3 regions of the Micromonospora musae genome follow, and region 3 is predicted to be linked to each of the others. Evidence: riboswitches for the same ligand, from Rfam matches in the RefSeq annotation. Region 3 holds a riboswitch; each other region holds the start of a gene.
What was found. Region 3 has a riboswitch for cobalamin ahead of D7147_RS03445 (ABC transporter substrate-binding protein). Riboswitches for the same ligand answer to the same signal wherever they lie in the genome.
Positions count from the first base shown of each region.

Region 1 (4,638 bases), on a different contig from region 3:
CTCACCGGTAAGCAAGCGCTCGACTTCTCCGGCGGGGTGTCCGCCGAGGACAACTTCGGTATCGGCGGCTACGACCGGGTGATGGGCCCGAACGGGCAGGCGCAGTACTGGGCGCCGGACCTGGCCGGGGCGCGTGACGTGCTGATGGCGCACTACGAGCACACGTACGTGGCGCCGGGTGAGGGCGCGCCGCGGCGGGCGGGCAGCACCGACCCGGTGGACCGCGACGTCTCCGACTTCCCGCACGTGGTGGCCGGCAGTGACTTCAGCACGGTCGGCGAGATCTTCTCCGCCACGGCCAACCCGGACCGCAAGAAGCCGTTCGACATCCGGACGGTGATGCGCGCCCTCTCCGACCAGGACCACGCGGTGCTGGAGCGCTGGGCGGGCATGGCCGACGCCGAGACCGCTGTGGTGCAGGACGTACACCTCGGTGGGGTTCCGGTGTGCCTGCTCGGCATCGAGTCCCGGTCGGTGCCGCGGCGTGGCTTCCCGCCCACCGACGGCCCGGACACCTACACCGCCGGCACGTTGTTCCCCCGCTCGTCGAAGAAGGCCGCGCGGGCGATCAACGCGGCCAGCGGCAACCGGCCGCTGGTGGTGCTCGCCAACCTCTCGGGCTTCGACGGCTCGCCCGAGTCGCTGCGCGAGCTGCAGCTGGAGTACGGCGCCGAGATCGGCCGGGCGATCGTGAACTTCCGCGGGCCCATCGTCTTCTGCGTGATCTCGCGGTACCACGGCGGAGCGTTCGTCGTCTTCTCCAAGGCGCTGAACCCCAACATGACCGTGCTGGCGCTGGAGGGCTCGTTCGCCTCGGTGCTCGGCGGGGCCCCGGCCGCAGCGGTGGTCTTCACCGGCGAGGTGGACGCCCGTACCGCGGCGGACCCGCGGGTGCGGGAGCTGGAGGCCCGCGTGGCGGCGGCCGCCGGCACCGACCGCGCCACGTTGACCGCCGAGCTCGGCGAGTTGCGCTCGTCGGTCCGCGCGGAGAAGCTCGGCGAGGTGGCGGCGGAGTTCGACCGGGTGCACAGCGTCCAGCGGGCCGTCGAGGTCGGCTCGGTCGACGCGGTGATCCGCACCGCCGACCTGCGTCCACGCATCATCGAGGCGATCGAGGCGCACCTGCGCCGACCGGTCCAGCGGCCGCGCCAGGCGCCCGACGGACACATCGCGATGACCTGACGGCGAACGGCGGGCCGCTGCGGAACCGGCGCACGGCTCACCGGTTCGGGCGACGCGGGGTGGAGCTCCCTCCCGACCGCGTCGCCCGGCAGCGCCCCCGGCACCGCGCCCACCCGCGGTGGTCACCGGCCCCGCCGCCCCGCCGGTACCCCATTCGGGACACATCGCCCTGATCGCCCCCGGGCTACTGGTGATCGGGGTGATTGGCGCGCGGTGTCCCGGTTTGCGGCCCCGCGCGGCCCCTCGAATGGACCTTCACGCGGATCGGGCCGACACCCCCGGGGCAGAGCCCGGTCGTTGGGCACTGCCCGCTGCCTCTCCCGGCCTCGCAAACCGGACACATCGCGCTCATCGCCCCCTGCGCGTCGAAGATCGACTCGGTTTCCTTGACGTCGGGGTGTCCCGGCCGCGTGAATGGCCGACTTCAAGGAACCCGAGTCGATCACCGGTCGCGGCCGGGGTGATTGACGAACGATGTCCGGTTCATCGGCGGCGCGGGCTGGGGTGCGCCGCCCCCGGCTGGGCGGTTTGGTTCGCTCTCGGGGTGTGACCGGTGGCATCCTCGGGCCAGAATCGTGGCCGGGCCGCCGACGTTGAACACCCCACGACGGCCGTGGTAGCAGCCCACCGGCCCGGCAGGATGAACCGCCCCCGCCCGGCCGGGGATAGCTCACAGCCGACGTCCGCCCTGCCCGGTGGTCGATCGACGCGCGGTAGGCTGCCGGGTGGCGCTGGTTCGTCCGGTCGTGATCCGGCCGTACGTCGTAAGAGGGAATCCGGTGGAAATCCGGGACTGCCCCGCAGCGGTGAGTGGGAACGACCGCCGTCATCGGCACTGGGCTACCTGCCTGGGAAGCGACGGCCAGTAGAAGACCGGTGAGCACCGGTCACGCCCGCGAGTCCGAAGACCTGCCCGCGCTGCGCACACGAGGTGTGTGCGCTGCCGTCGACCTCGCGGGCGGGTCGGGCGGGTGAGGCGCCGCAGCCGTCGGCGCGTCCTCGACGTGCGCTCACCGGGGTCGGTGGTGTGCTTCCCGAGGACGGACGAACCACACTGTGCACGACACCATCACCCTCGCCGGCCGGCCGCCGTCGGCGTCCCACCTGACGCTGTCGCAGATCATGGACCAGCACCACACCAATCTGATGGGTACGGTCCACGGTGGCCGGATCCTCAACCTCATCGACTCGGTCGCCGGGGTCGTCGCCGCCCGGCACTCCGACGGGCCGGCTGTCACCGCGGCCATCGACGAGACCGCGTTCCTGCGCGCGGTCCGCGTCGGCGACGTCGTGCACGTCGACGCCCGGATCACCTGGGCCGGACGCAGCTCGATGGAGCTGGCGGTCCGGGTCACCGCGGACCGGTGGGACCGGGCCGTGCCGCCGGTCGACGTGGCGACCGCGCACCTGGTCATGGTCGCCGTGGACGACGCGGGCCAGCCGCGTCGGGTGCCGCCGCTGCTGCCGCACACCGACGAGGACCGGCGTCGCTACCGCGAGGCGGAGATCCGCCGCGAGCACCGGCTGGCGCTGCGGCGCGCCCTGCTCGGTGACGCCGAGGAGGGCTGAGACGTGCTCGGTCTCTCCGCGGCCGCCCTCGCCGGTTACCTCGCCGCGATCGTGGTCCTCATGCTCACCCCCGGCCCGGACATGATGTTCGTCCTCGCCAACGCGGCCCGCTACGGCGCCCGTGCGGGGGTGGTGGCGGCGCTCGGTGTCGCCGCCGGTGAGGCGGTGCACGTCACGGCGGTGGTGTGCGGCCTCGCGGCGGCGATCTCCGCCTCGCCAGTGCTCTTCACCGTGATCCGCTGGGCCGGCGCCGCGTACCTGGTCCTGCTCGGGGTGCGGGCGCTGCGCAGCGCCGGCGGACCCGCCATCGCCACCGACGGAGCGGACGCCCGGCCCGGCCGGGCGTTCCTGCGTGGACTGGTGACCAATCTGCTCAATCCGAAGATGATCCTGTTCAGCGTGGCGTTCCTGCCGCAGTTCGTCTCGCCGGCCTCCGGCGACGTCACCGCCCAGCTGGTGCTGCTCGGCGCGCTCTTCGTCGCGGTGCAGCTCACCGTCGACATCGCTCTCGGCGTGGGTGCGGGGCGGCTCGCGGGCCGGCTGGCCGACGGCCGCTGGGCCCGGCGGATCAACCGGATCTGCGCGGTCGCCTTCGTCGCCCTCGGGCTCCGCCTGGCGACGAGTTCGTAGGGCGCCCGCCCGGCACCGGGGGCGGTTCCGCACGGCGGAGCCGCGCGGGGGCGGCCGGGCCGTGGGCCGGGCGGCCGGTGCCGTGGCGGGGTGGACGGCTCACAGGGTGCTGAACCCCGTTCGCCAGGAGGGGTGCTCCGGGACCCAGCCGAGGTGCTTGCGGGCGTAGTGGTTGTTCGCTCCCCGGGCCCAGCCGTTCCGTTCGCCCTCGGTCGGCGCGGGCGCGGGAACCCCGGCGGCCGCGCAGAACGCGGGCACCCAGACGTTGCCGGCGGCGGGCTCGTCGTCGCAGACGTTGACCGTGCCGGTGGGCCACTCCAGGGCCGCCGCCGCGGCGGCCACGGCGTCGTCGACGTGCAGCAGGCTGGCGACGTCGGCGTCCGCGGGGAGCTGGCCCGCGGCGGCGAACCGGGCCATCAGGCCGTCGCGGGCGTACCAGGTGTCCGGGCCGTAGAGCGTGCCGTACCGCAGCACGACCCACTCGGGCGCCTCCTGCACGGCGGATTCGAGCGCGGCGACAGCGGCCACGGTGTGCTGCCTTGGCTCGACGGCGTGCAGGTCGAAAGGGGTCTCCTCCGTCGCGGGCTCGGCGCCCGGCTCGTACGCCCAGGTGATGCTCTGGGCCACGATCCGGCGTACCCCGGCGGCGAGCGCCGCGTCGACGAGGTTGCGGGTGCCGACCCGGCGCAGCCGCGCGTTGGCGGCGCGGTCACCGGTGCTCAGGCTGGTGAGCTGGTGCAGCACCGCGTCGGGCCGGACGTCGCGCACGGCGGCGGCCACCGCGTCCCGGTCGAAGACGTCGACGGCGAGCGGTCCGTTGCGGGCCAGGCCGACGACCTGGTGCCCCTGGGCGGTCAGCAGGGGCGCGAGTCGGCGGCCGATGACGCCGGTCGAGCCGGCGAGCAGGATCCGCATGATCAGGCCGCTCCGTCGGTCGGCCGGGGCGCCCTGCGGTCCTTGCGCGCTTCGAGCTCCTCGGGGCTCACCAGCACCAGCATCTCCTTGTCCGGCGCGCAGACCATGACGACCAGGAACTTGACCGCCTGGTCGGGCAGGTTGTTGGCCGCCTGGTAGTGGATGACGTCACCGCCGGGCTCCCAGAACGCCTCACCGGCCTTGATCACTCGCTCCGGCTCACCCTCGAGTTCGAAAATCATCTCGCCTTCGAGCAGGTAGCCGAAGACGGGACCGGAGTGCCGGTGCGGTGGCGAGCCGGGGTCGCCCGCCGGCATTTCGATGATCGCCGTCATCACGTGC
Region 1 covers NZ_RAZS01000002.1:331,976-336,613, reverse strand. The annotation lists gene D7147_RS06000 (ATP-binding protein) at 1-1,182, shown strand, start outside; cobalamin riboswitch at 1,898-2,113, shown strand; gene D7147_RS05995 (acyl-CoA thioesterase) at 2,239-2,751, shown strand; gene D7147_RS05990 (LysE family translocator) at 2,755-3,381, shown strand; gene D7147_RS05985 (NAD-dependent epimerase/dehydratase family protein) at 3,481-4,296, opposite strand; gene D7147_RS05980 (cupin domain-containing protein) at 4,299-4,638, opposite strand, start outside.
Region 1: it holds a riboswitch for cobalamin, as region 3 does, so the genes downstream of both, D7147_RS05995 (acyl-CoA thioesterase) here and D7147_RS03445 (ABC transporter substrate-binding protein) in region 3, are expected to answer to the same signal.

Region 2 (4,638 bases), on a different contig from region 3:
GGTGGCCCGGCGTTCGTCGCCGTGCTCGGCCAGGTCGGCGGCGACGTGGGCCCGGACGAAGTTCTCCTCGTGCGGCTCGTCGAGGGCGGCGACCTGCCGGAACGCGTCGTCGAGCAGGGCGACCACGTGCGGGAAGGCGTCCCGGAAGAAGCCGGAGATCCGCACGGTGACGTCCACCCGGGGGCGGCCCAGTTCGGCCGGCGGCACCACCTCGACGCCGGTGACCCGGCGGGAGCGGTCGTCCCAGGTGGGGCGGCAGCCGATCAACGCGAGGACCTCGGCGATGTCGTCACCCTGGGTACGCATGGCGCTGGTGCCCCAGACGGTGAGCCCGACCGAGCGCGGATACTCGCCGGTGTCGGCGAGGTGGCGCGCCAGCAGGGACTCCGCGAGCGCCGTCCCGACGTCCCAGGCGTTGCGGCTGGGGATGGCCTTCGGGTCGACGGAGTAGAAGTTGCGGCCGGTGGGCAGCACGTTGACCAGCCCCCGGGTCGGCGAGCCGGACGGCCCGGGCGGCACGAACCGACCGTCCAGAGCGGCCAGGGTGTGCGCCAGCTCGTCGGTGGTCCGGTCGAGACGGGGCACCAGCTCGGTGGCGGCGAAGCGCAGCAGCGCGGACGCGTCCGGCAGCTCCCGGCCGGTGACCTCGGCGACCACCGCGTCGACCTTCCCGGCGTCCCAGCCGAGCGTCTCCATGCCGACGACGAGCCGGCGCGCGAGGGCCTCGATGAGGTCGACCGCGTCGGCGGCGGTGACCGCCGGCCCGTCCACGACCTCGGTCAGCTCGGCCGGAACGGCGAGCCGCTCGCCCGGCGCGGCGAGCAACGTCGCCTCGTCCAGCCCGTGCGCGGCGGCCAGCACCTGCCGCAGCCCCGGCAGGGCCCGGCTGCCGCCCCACACCTGCGGGGCGCGCAGCACGGCGAGGACCAGGTTGACGCGGGCGTCGCCGACCGGCGCGGCGGCCAGCACGTGCAGGCCGTCGCGGATCTGCACGTCCTTGACCTCGCAGAGGTACCCGTCGAGGTGGAGCACGAAGTCGTCGAAGTCCTCGGCGTCGGGCATCTGTTCGGTGTGCAGGTCGTGGTGCAGCTCGGCGGAGCGCACCAGCGCCCAGATCTGCGCCTGCACGGTCGGCACCTTCGCCGGGTCGAGGGCCTGCACTGTCGCGTACTCGTCGAGCAGCTGCTCCAGCTTCGCCAGGTCGCCGTACGTCTCGGCGCGCGCCATCGGCGGCACCAGGTGGTCGACGACGACCGCGTGGGCGCGGCGCTTGGCCTGCGTGCCCTCCCCGGGGTCGTTGACGATGAACGGGTAGACCAGCGGCAGGTCGCCGAGGACGGCGTCGGGGGCGCAGTCGGCGGCGAGCCCGAGGCCCTTGCCGGGCAGCCATTCGAGGGTGCCGTGCTTGCCGAGGTGCACCACCGCGTCGGCGCCGAAGCCGCCGTCCTCGGGCCGGGCGGCGAGCCACCGGTACGCGGCCAGGTAGTGGTGGCTGGGCGGCAGGTCCGGGTCGTGGTAGATGGCGATGGGGTTCTCGCCGAAGCCGCGCGGCGGCTGGATGAGCAGCGCCACGTTGCCGAAGCGCAGCCCGGCCAGCACGACGTCACCGCCGTCGGTGTACAGCTCACCGGGCGGCTCGCCCCAGTGCGCGCGCATCCGCTCGCGCAGCGCGGCCGGCACCTCGTCGAACCAACGTCGATAGACCTCGCCTGGCACCCGGGCCTCGGCGGCGGTGAGCTGCTCGGGGGTGAGCCACTCGACGTCGTGACCACCGGCGGCGATCAGGGCGTGGATCAGGGCGTCCCCGTCGTCGGGCGGCGGCGTGGAGCCGAGGTCGTACCCGGCCTCGGCCAGCGCGGCGAAGAGCCGCACCGCCGAGGCGGGGGTGTCCAGGCCGACGGCGTTGCCGACCCGGGAGTGCTTCGTCGGGTACGAGCTGAGCACGATCGCGAGGCGCTTGTCGGCGTTGGGGAGCCCACGCAGCCGGGCCTGCCGCACCGCGATGCCGGCAACCCGGGCGGCGCGCTCCGGGTCGGCGGCGTAGACGGAGAGACCGTCGGCGTCGATCTTCTTGAACGAGAAGGGCACGGTGATGATCCGGCCGTCGAACTCCGGGACGGCCACCTGCATGGCGGCGTCCAGCGGGGTGAGGCCGGCGTCGGAGTCGGCCCACTGCTCGCGGGTGCTGGTCAGCAGCAGCGCCTGGACCACCGGCACGTCGAGCGCGGCGAGCGCCCCCACGTCCCAGGTGTCCTCGTCGCCGCCCGCGGAGGCGTCCGCGGCAACCGCGCCGCCGGCCGCCAGCACGGTCACCAGCAGCGTGTCGCAGCGGGCGAGCAGCTCCAGCGGACCGGCGCCCGCGGTCAGCCCGCGCAGCGATCCGCAGTAGACGGGCAGGGCGTTGCCCCCGGCCGCCTCCACCGCGTTGGCGAGCGTGTCCACGAAGGCGGTGTTGCCGGCGAGCGCGTGCGCCCGGTAGAAGACGATGCCGACGGTCGGCCGCCCCGGATCGGTCGCCCGGTCACCGTGGACGCCGTACGCGGGGGTGGGCGCCGGCGGCGCGAAGCCCTCGCCGGTGAGCAGCACCGTGTCGGAGAGGAACCGGGTCAGCTGGGCGAGGTTCTCCGGACCCCCCTCGACCAGGTACGCCAGGGCCTGCGTGACCACCCCGGCGGGCAGCGTGGAGGCAGCCATCAGCTCCGCGTCGGGCGCCGACTCGCCGCTGAGCACGACCGTCGGCACGCCGGAGGCGAGCACCGCGGCCAGTCCGTCCGGCCACGCCGGCCGGCCACCGAGCAGCCGTACGACGGCGACGTCCACGCCGTCGAGCAGCGCGGGTACGGCCTCGGCGTCGACGCGGACCGGATTGGCCAGCCGGTAGTCCGCGCCGCTGGCCCGGGCGGCGAGCAGATCGGTGTCGGAGGTGGACAGCAGCAGGGTACGCACGGATGGCTCCGGAGAGTGACGCCCGGCTCGCCGTCGGGGCGGTCGGGCTGAGGGGTGGATGGCGCGGGGTTCAGCGGGCGCGGTCGGCCGGCCGGAGCCGGCGGTTGGCGCGGCGGTCGGCGTACGGGTCAGCCGGCGGGGTCGAGCCCGCCCGGCGGCGCTCCGGTGTGGCCGGTCGGCGCGGCAGTACGGGGTCGGGTGGCGCGGCGGGCGCGCTGCGGCGCGGGCGCGCCGATGGTATTGGGCCGGTCACGGCGATCGCCGCCGGCACGGTGGACGCGGTGCGTCATCGGGTCCTCCTCGGGTCTCCACGCCCTGGGGTCACATCCCGACGGCCGAAGTATCCTGGCTCCCGGATCGACGCTCACCCCCGGCCTTCCAACCGCACGCGGTCGTGACTCGCAAGGAGGGCTCACTCCCCGATGACAGTGGCGGGACCGCGCCGGAATCGCACCGGCTTCCTTCACTGCCGTCAGGCCGCGAATGCTGCCACACCCGTCCCGGCCGGTCAACGCCGCCCCGGGCGGCTGATCAGCGTCGATGTCATCGAGTCAGATCGATTCCGGGCATCGTCCGGGGCCCCGCCGACCTGGTGCGCGGCGGCCATCCGATCGGCGCGCCCGGCGCTACGCTCGCCGGCCTGCCCGGCCGACGCCCACGGCCGGCGTCCGGCGCCCGCGATCGCGCTGAACCGCTGGCCGGCACACGGATGACGAGCCCCAAACACTACTATCGACCGGGCCTCGGCGAGCGTCCGTGGTCGATCCCGGGGAGGTCGCCATCATCGGCATGCAGTTCCATCAGCTCGCCGGACGGGTCTGGCTCTGCCCCGGCGATCCCGACCCGGCGGCCGTCCAGGCCGGCGTCGCCGTGGTGGCCGACGAGCGCGGCAGTGTGATCATCGACGCGGGGCAGAGCCCGGCGCACGCCCGGGAGATCCGGGCCGCGCTGCACGCGGCGGGGCTGCCGGAACCGCGCTGGCTCGTCTACACGCATCACCACTGGGACCACGTGTGGGGCGCTTGCGCCTGGCCCGGCGTGGAGATCGTCGGGCAGGTGACCGGCCAGGAGCTGCTGCGGGCCGAGGCGGCCCGGCCGTGGAGCCACCGCTACCTGCGCGAACAGGTCCGCGCGAACCCTCGGCTCGCGCCGAGTTTCCGGGCGCGCGCGTTCGCGGTGGACTCGTGGGACGACTTCGCGGTGTTGCCGCCGACCCGTACCTTCACCGACGCCGACGAGCTGCCGGTCGGAGTGCTGCTGCGCCATGTCGGCGGCCGGCACGCGCCGGACTCGACGGTGGTGCTGGTGCCGGACTCGGGCGTCATGCTGCTCGGCGACTCCTTCTACCCGCCCCCGGCGCACCTTCGCGAGCCGGACGACGGCCCCGACCTCGGGCTGGTCCGCCGGCTGCTCGACGACGACTACGACTGGTACGTCGCCAGCCACTCCGCGCCGATGACCCGCGCGCAGGCCCGGGCCGAGGCCGGCTGAGGGACGTCGACGCGCGCCTGCTCGCGCGTCAGCGGGCCCGACGCTCGGGGTGGGCCCGGTTCCAGGCGCGCATCCGCTCCGGGTAGCCGGTGCGGCCGGCCTCGTAGAGCGGAACGGCGTGCCGCCGTGCGATGGTCGCCGCGGCGCGGGGCGAACCGGTGCGGCGGCGGATCCACTCCCCGTCGTAAGCGATCGCCACCA
Region 2 covers NZ_RAZS01000011.1:34,111-38,748, reverse strand. The annotation lists gene cobN (cobaltochelatase subunit CobN) at 1-2,946, opposite strand, end outside; cobalamin riboswitch at 3,263-3,435, opposite strand; gene D7147_RS25650 (MBL fold metallo-hydrolase) at 3,703-4,437, shown strand; gene D7147_RS25645 (hypothetical protein) at 4,466-4,638, opposite strand, start outside.
Region 2: it holds a riboswitch for cobalamin, as region 3 does, so the genes downstream of both, cobN (cobaltochelatase subunit CobN) here and D7147_RS03445 (ABC transporter substrate-binding protein) in region 3, are expected to answer to the same signal.

Region 3 (4,638 bases):
CGATGTCGAGCGCGCTGGTCGGCTCGTCGAGCAGCAGCAGCGTGGCGCCCTGGGCGAGCGCCCGGGCCAGGAAGACGCGCTGCCGCTCCCCGCCGGAGAGGGTCGCCAGTTCGCGCCGGACGAAGCCGGTCAGGTCCAGCCGGGCGAGCACCTCATGCACGGCGGCCAGGTCGGCGGCCGACTCCCGCCCCAGCGGGGGGATGTACGGGGTGCGGCCGAGCAGCACGTAGTCGAGCACCGGCATGCCCGGCGGCACCACCGGGGACTGCGCCACCGTGGCCACCACCCGGGCCCGGTTCCGCCGGGGCAGCGACTCGATGGGCGTACCGAAGAGGCTCACGGCGCCCGGCGCGGCCAGCAGGCCGCCGACGGCGCGCAACAGGGTCGACTTGCCGGCGCCGTTCGGGCCGATCACCGTGACCCACTCGCCGACGGCGACGGTCAGGTCGATGCCGGCGAGGATCGGCGTGCGGTCCATGGTGACGTGCAGGTCACGCACCTCGACCGCGGGTGCGGCGCTCACGTCAGCACCCGTCGGGCGGTGCGCAGGATCAGGACGAAGAACGGGCCACCGAGCAGGGCGGTGACCACGCCGATCGGGATCTCGGCGGGAGCGGCGACGGTGCGCGCCGCCACGTCGGTGAGCGCCAGGAACGCGGCGCCGAAGAGCAGCGAGAGCGGCAGGATCACCCGGTAGCTCGACCCGGCGAGCAGTCGGATGGTGTGCGGCACGATGATGCCGACGAAGCCGATCAGGCCGGTCGCGGAGACCGCCGCCGCGGTGCCGAGCGAGGCTGCGGCGATCAGCAGGTAGCGGGAGCGCTGCGGGTGCAGGCCGAGGCTGCTCGCCTCGTCGTCACCGACCGACAGGACGTCCAGCTCGCGGCCGTGCAGCAGCACCACGACGGCGGTGAGCACGGCGTACGGCAGGACCAGCAGGACGTCGTGCCAGCCGGCGGTGGCGAGCCGACCGAGCAGCCAGGAGTAGACCGCCTGGATGCTGTCGGCGTTGCGCTGGAGCAGGTAGGTCTGCCCGGCGGAGAGGAACGCGGAGACCGCCACCCCGGCCAGGATCAGCATCGCCGGGGAGCGGCTGCGGCCGCCCGCCGCACCGAGCAGGTAGGTCAGCGCCACCGCTCCCAGCGAGCCGACGAACGCGGCGAGCGGGATGGTCAGCGGCAGGCCGGTGAGCGCGCCCTCCGAGCCGGCGCCGCCGAGGGCGATCACCGCGGTCACCGCCAGGCCGGCCCCGGCGGCCACGCCGAGCAGGTACGGGTCGGCCAGCGGGTTGCGGAACACGCCCTGGTAGCAGCCGCCGGCGAGGGCGAGCATCCCGCCGACGAGCAGGCCGAGCACCACCCGGGGCAGCCGCAGCTCGGTGACGATGGCGATCTCCCGCTCGTTGAGCCCGCTCTCCAGGTGCACCCCGGGCAGCAGGTTGAGCAGTTCGGCGGCGACGCTGCCCGGTGGGATGGTGACCGGGCCGAGCGACACTCCGGCGACCAGCGCGACGAGGACCGCGACGAGCCCGGCGGCGAGCCAGCGCGGTCGCAGGCCGGCCGGCCGGGACGGGGTTGGCGTCTCGGCCGGCCGGATGGGCGACGAATCGCGGGCCACGGGTGCGACCCTGGTCACGGTCGACCCTCGGTCACGCGGGCACCTTGGCGACCGCGTCGACGATCGCCCGCAGCAGGTCGACGACCCGCGGCCCCCAGCGGGAGGCGACGCTGTCGTCCAGGGCGACCACCTGGTTGTTCTTCACGGCGGTGAGCCCGGACCAGCCGGCGCGCGCCTTGACCGTGTCGGCGCTCTGCTGGCAGCACTTCGTGTCGGCGAGGAAGATGAAGTCCGGGTCCGCCTTGACGATGATCTCCTGGGAGAGCTGCGGGTACCCGCCGTTCTTGTTGTCGGCGTCGGCGGGGTCGGCGATGTTCTCCAGACCGGCCATCGCGTAGAGCGAACCGATGAAGGTCTTGCTGGTCGCGCTGTAGAGCTCGGTGCCCAGCTCGTGGTAGAGGGTGAGCTTCTCCGACCGCTGCGGCAGGTCCTTCACCAGCGTGGCGATGTCGTCCCGCATCCGGCGGGTCAGGTCGGCCGCCTCGGTGGGGTGCCCGGTGAGCGTGCCCAGGTCGGTGATCTGCTGGTAGGTGTCGTCCAGAGTGGTCGCCGACGGGGTCACCAGCACCGGGATCTTGAGCTTGCCGAGCTGGTCGACGATCTTGTTGCGGTCGTCGGAGATCACCACCAGGTCGGGGTTGCGGCCGGCGATCGCCTCCGCGTTCGGCTGGAAGCCGGAGAGGTCGCTCTTCGGCACCCCGGCCGGGTAGTCCGAGTTGTCGTCGACCGCGGTCACCTGCGGACCGGCGCCGATGGCGAAGAGCATCTCGGTCACGCTCGGCGAGAGCGAGACGATCTTCTCGGGACGCTCGTCGAGGGTGATGTTGCCGACCGTGGCCGGGAAGGCGGCGGCCGACTGGCTGCTGCTGCCGGCGCCGGGGGCGTCGTCGGCCTTCTCGGCGCAGGCGCCGAGGGCGAGCGCGGCGACCGCGAGGGTCGCGGCGAGCAGCCGAGGGGTACGTCTGGACATCGGTCCTCCTGTCGGTCGAGGAGCGTGGTGCTTCGCCGACAGGGGCCGAGCGCCCGTCCGCGAGCGCCCTTCCTCGAGAGCGCGGGTCGCGACCGGTCCGCAGGCGACCTGGCTCGTCCCCGCCGTGGCGGGGTATCACAGTTGCGGGACAGCACCGGGTTCTCACCGGCTTCGCTGTGGAACGGTCGGTAAGACGGTAGCGCACGGGTCGAGCGGGCCCGATCGATGAACGAACCCATCCAGCGTGGCCGATCACCCGACCGGTCGGGGTCCGGGTCGATCGGGCGGTGGTTACCGATATGCCCCGATCCGTGGCGGGCAGGGTGGGGCCCCGTCGGGGGCGGGACGGGGCCCCACCGATTCAGGAGGCGGTGATGGTGACGTTGTCCACAGCCGCCTCGACCAGGCTCGCGCCCGAGGCGTCCGCCGCCTGGACCAGGATCCGTACGCTCTGGCCCGCGTACGGGGTGAGGTTCAGGTTCGCCACCGCCCAGGAGCCGTTGCGGTTGGTCGCCGCCCCGGCCTGGTTCAGCAGGGTGGTGGTGCCGCCGCCGTGCACCACGCTGACCCGGAGGTAGTCGGCCGACGAGGAGTTCGAGCCGTGCGCCAGGTACCAGGCGAGCGAGAGGGTGAGTGTGCCGCCGGCGGGCAGCGTCACCGCCGGCGACTGGGCGCTGGTCACCCCGCCGTCGAGGTCGTAGTCACCGGCCCCGGCGCCGGCCAGCCGGCCGGTGACCAGGTCGTTGCCGCCCGCGTACGGGGTGAGCTGCTTGGCGCCGCTGGACGTGGTCGCCTGGGCGGCGCCCCGCTCCCAGGCCCCGAGGGTCGCGGTGTCCGTGCCGTTCGGGTTCACCGTCCAGCCGGTGGCGGTCTCGAAGGTGTCCGACCAGACAGTGGTGCCGCCACCGCCACCGCAGTACTGGGTCTGCTTGCCGATCGCCCGGTACGGGCAGTCGGCGTACTCGCTGAGCATCAGCACCGCCTCCCGGTTGCGGGAGGTCTGCGCCGGGATCACCTCGTCGGGCGGGTAGAAGCCGCCGCCACCGGCCGAGCCCGGGTACATCTCGAAGGTGTAGGCCCAGATGCCGTGCGCCGCCCACATCCAGTCGATGCTGGTGCCGTCGGCGATGTAGAGGTCGCTGGACTGCTCCGGCGTGTAGCCGTTGGTGGCGGCCATCTGCTGGCCGATGGTGGCGAAGGTGTTGTACTGGTCGGCCGTCATCCCGCTGGGCGTGTTGGCGGTCGTGTAGCCGAACGGCCAGAGCACGAGCTGCGAGTAGGTGTGGAAGTCGATGTTGGCCTTGATCTGCTGCACACCGCCGACCACCCGGCTGTTGACGAAGTTCCGCAGCGCCTGGGTCTCCGGCGCGGAGAACGCCGACGGGCCCCGGTAGGTCTCCGACGAGGTCGAGCCCGACGAGCCGCCGCAGCAGCCCCACTGGTAGGACCAGTTCCGGTTCAGGTCGGTGCCGATCGCCGACGAGCCGCTGTTCGGCTGCCGGTTCTTCCGCCAGGACCGGTAGGACCCGGTGGCGATGTCGTACTCGCTGCCGTCCGGGTTGACCGTCGGCACGATCCAGATCTCCCGCCCGTTGACGAGGTTGGTGATCCGGGAGTCGCTGCCGTACCCGTCGGTGAAGAGGTTCAGCAGGTAGATCGCCATCTCCACGGTCAGGTGCTCGCGGGCGTGCTGCTGGGCGTTGAAGAGGAGCTCCGGCTCGTTCTCGTCGGTGGCGACGTTGTCGGAGATCTTCACGGCCATCAGGTCGCGGCCCTCGTAGGAGCTGCCGATGCTGAGCTTGCGGGCGATCGTCGGGTGGCTCGCCACGACCTGGTTCACCACCGCGGTCAGCTCGGCGTAGTCGTGGTAGTTCGAGTCGGCGGGCGGGAAGGCGAGGGTGCCGACGTCGCCGTGGGTGTGCGGGGTGGACGGTGGTGCGGGGACCGCTTCCAGCCGGAAGCCGAGGCGGCCGATCGCCGCGGCCTCGGCCGGCGTGGCCGAGACGTGCAGCACGCCGTGCTCGCTGTAGTCGATCGCCGCGCCGGTGCGG
Region 3 covers NZ_RAZS01000001.1:732,930-737,567, forward strand. The annotation lists gene D7147_RS03435 (ABC transporter ATP-binding protein) at 1-478, opposite strand, end outside; gene D7147_RS03440 (FecCD family ABC transporter permease) at 520-1,596, opposite strand; gene D7147_RS03445 (ABC transporter substrate-binding protein) at 1,649-2,587, opposite strand; cobalamin riboswitch at 2,669-2,807, opposite strand; gene D7147_RS03450 (M14 family zinc carboxypeptidase) at 2,949-4,638, opposite strand, start outside.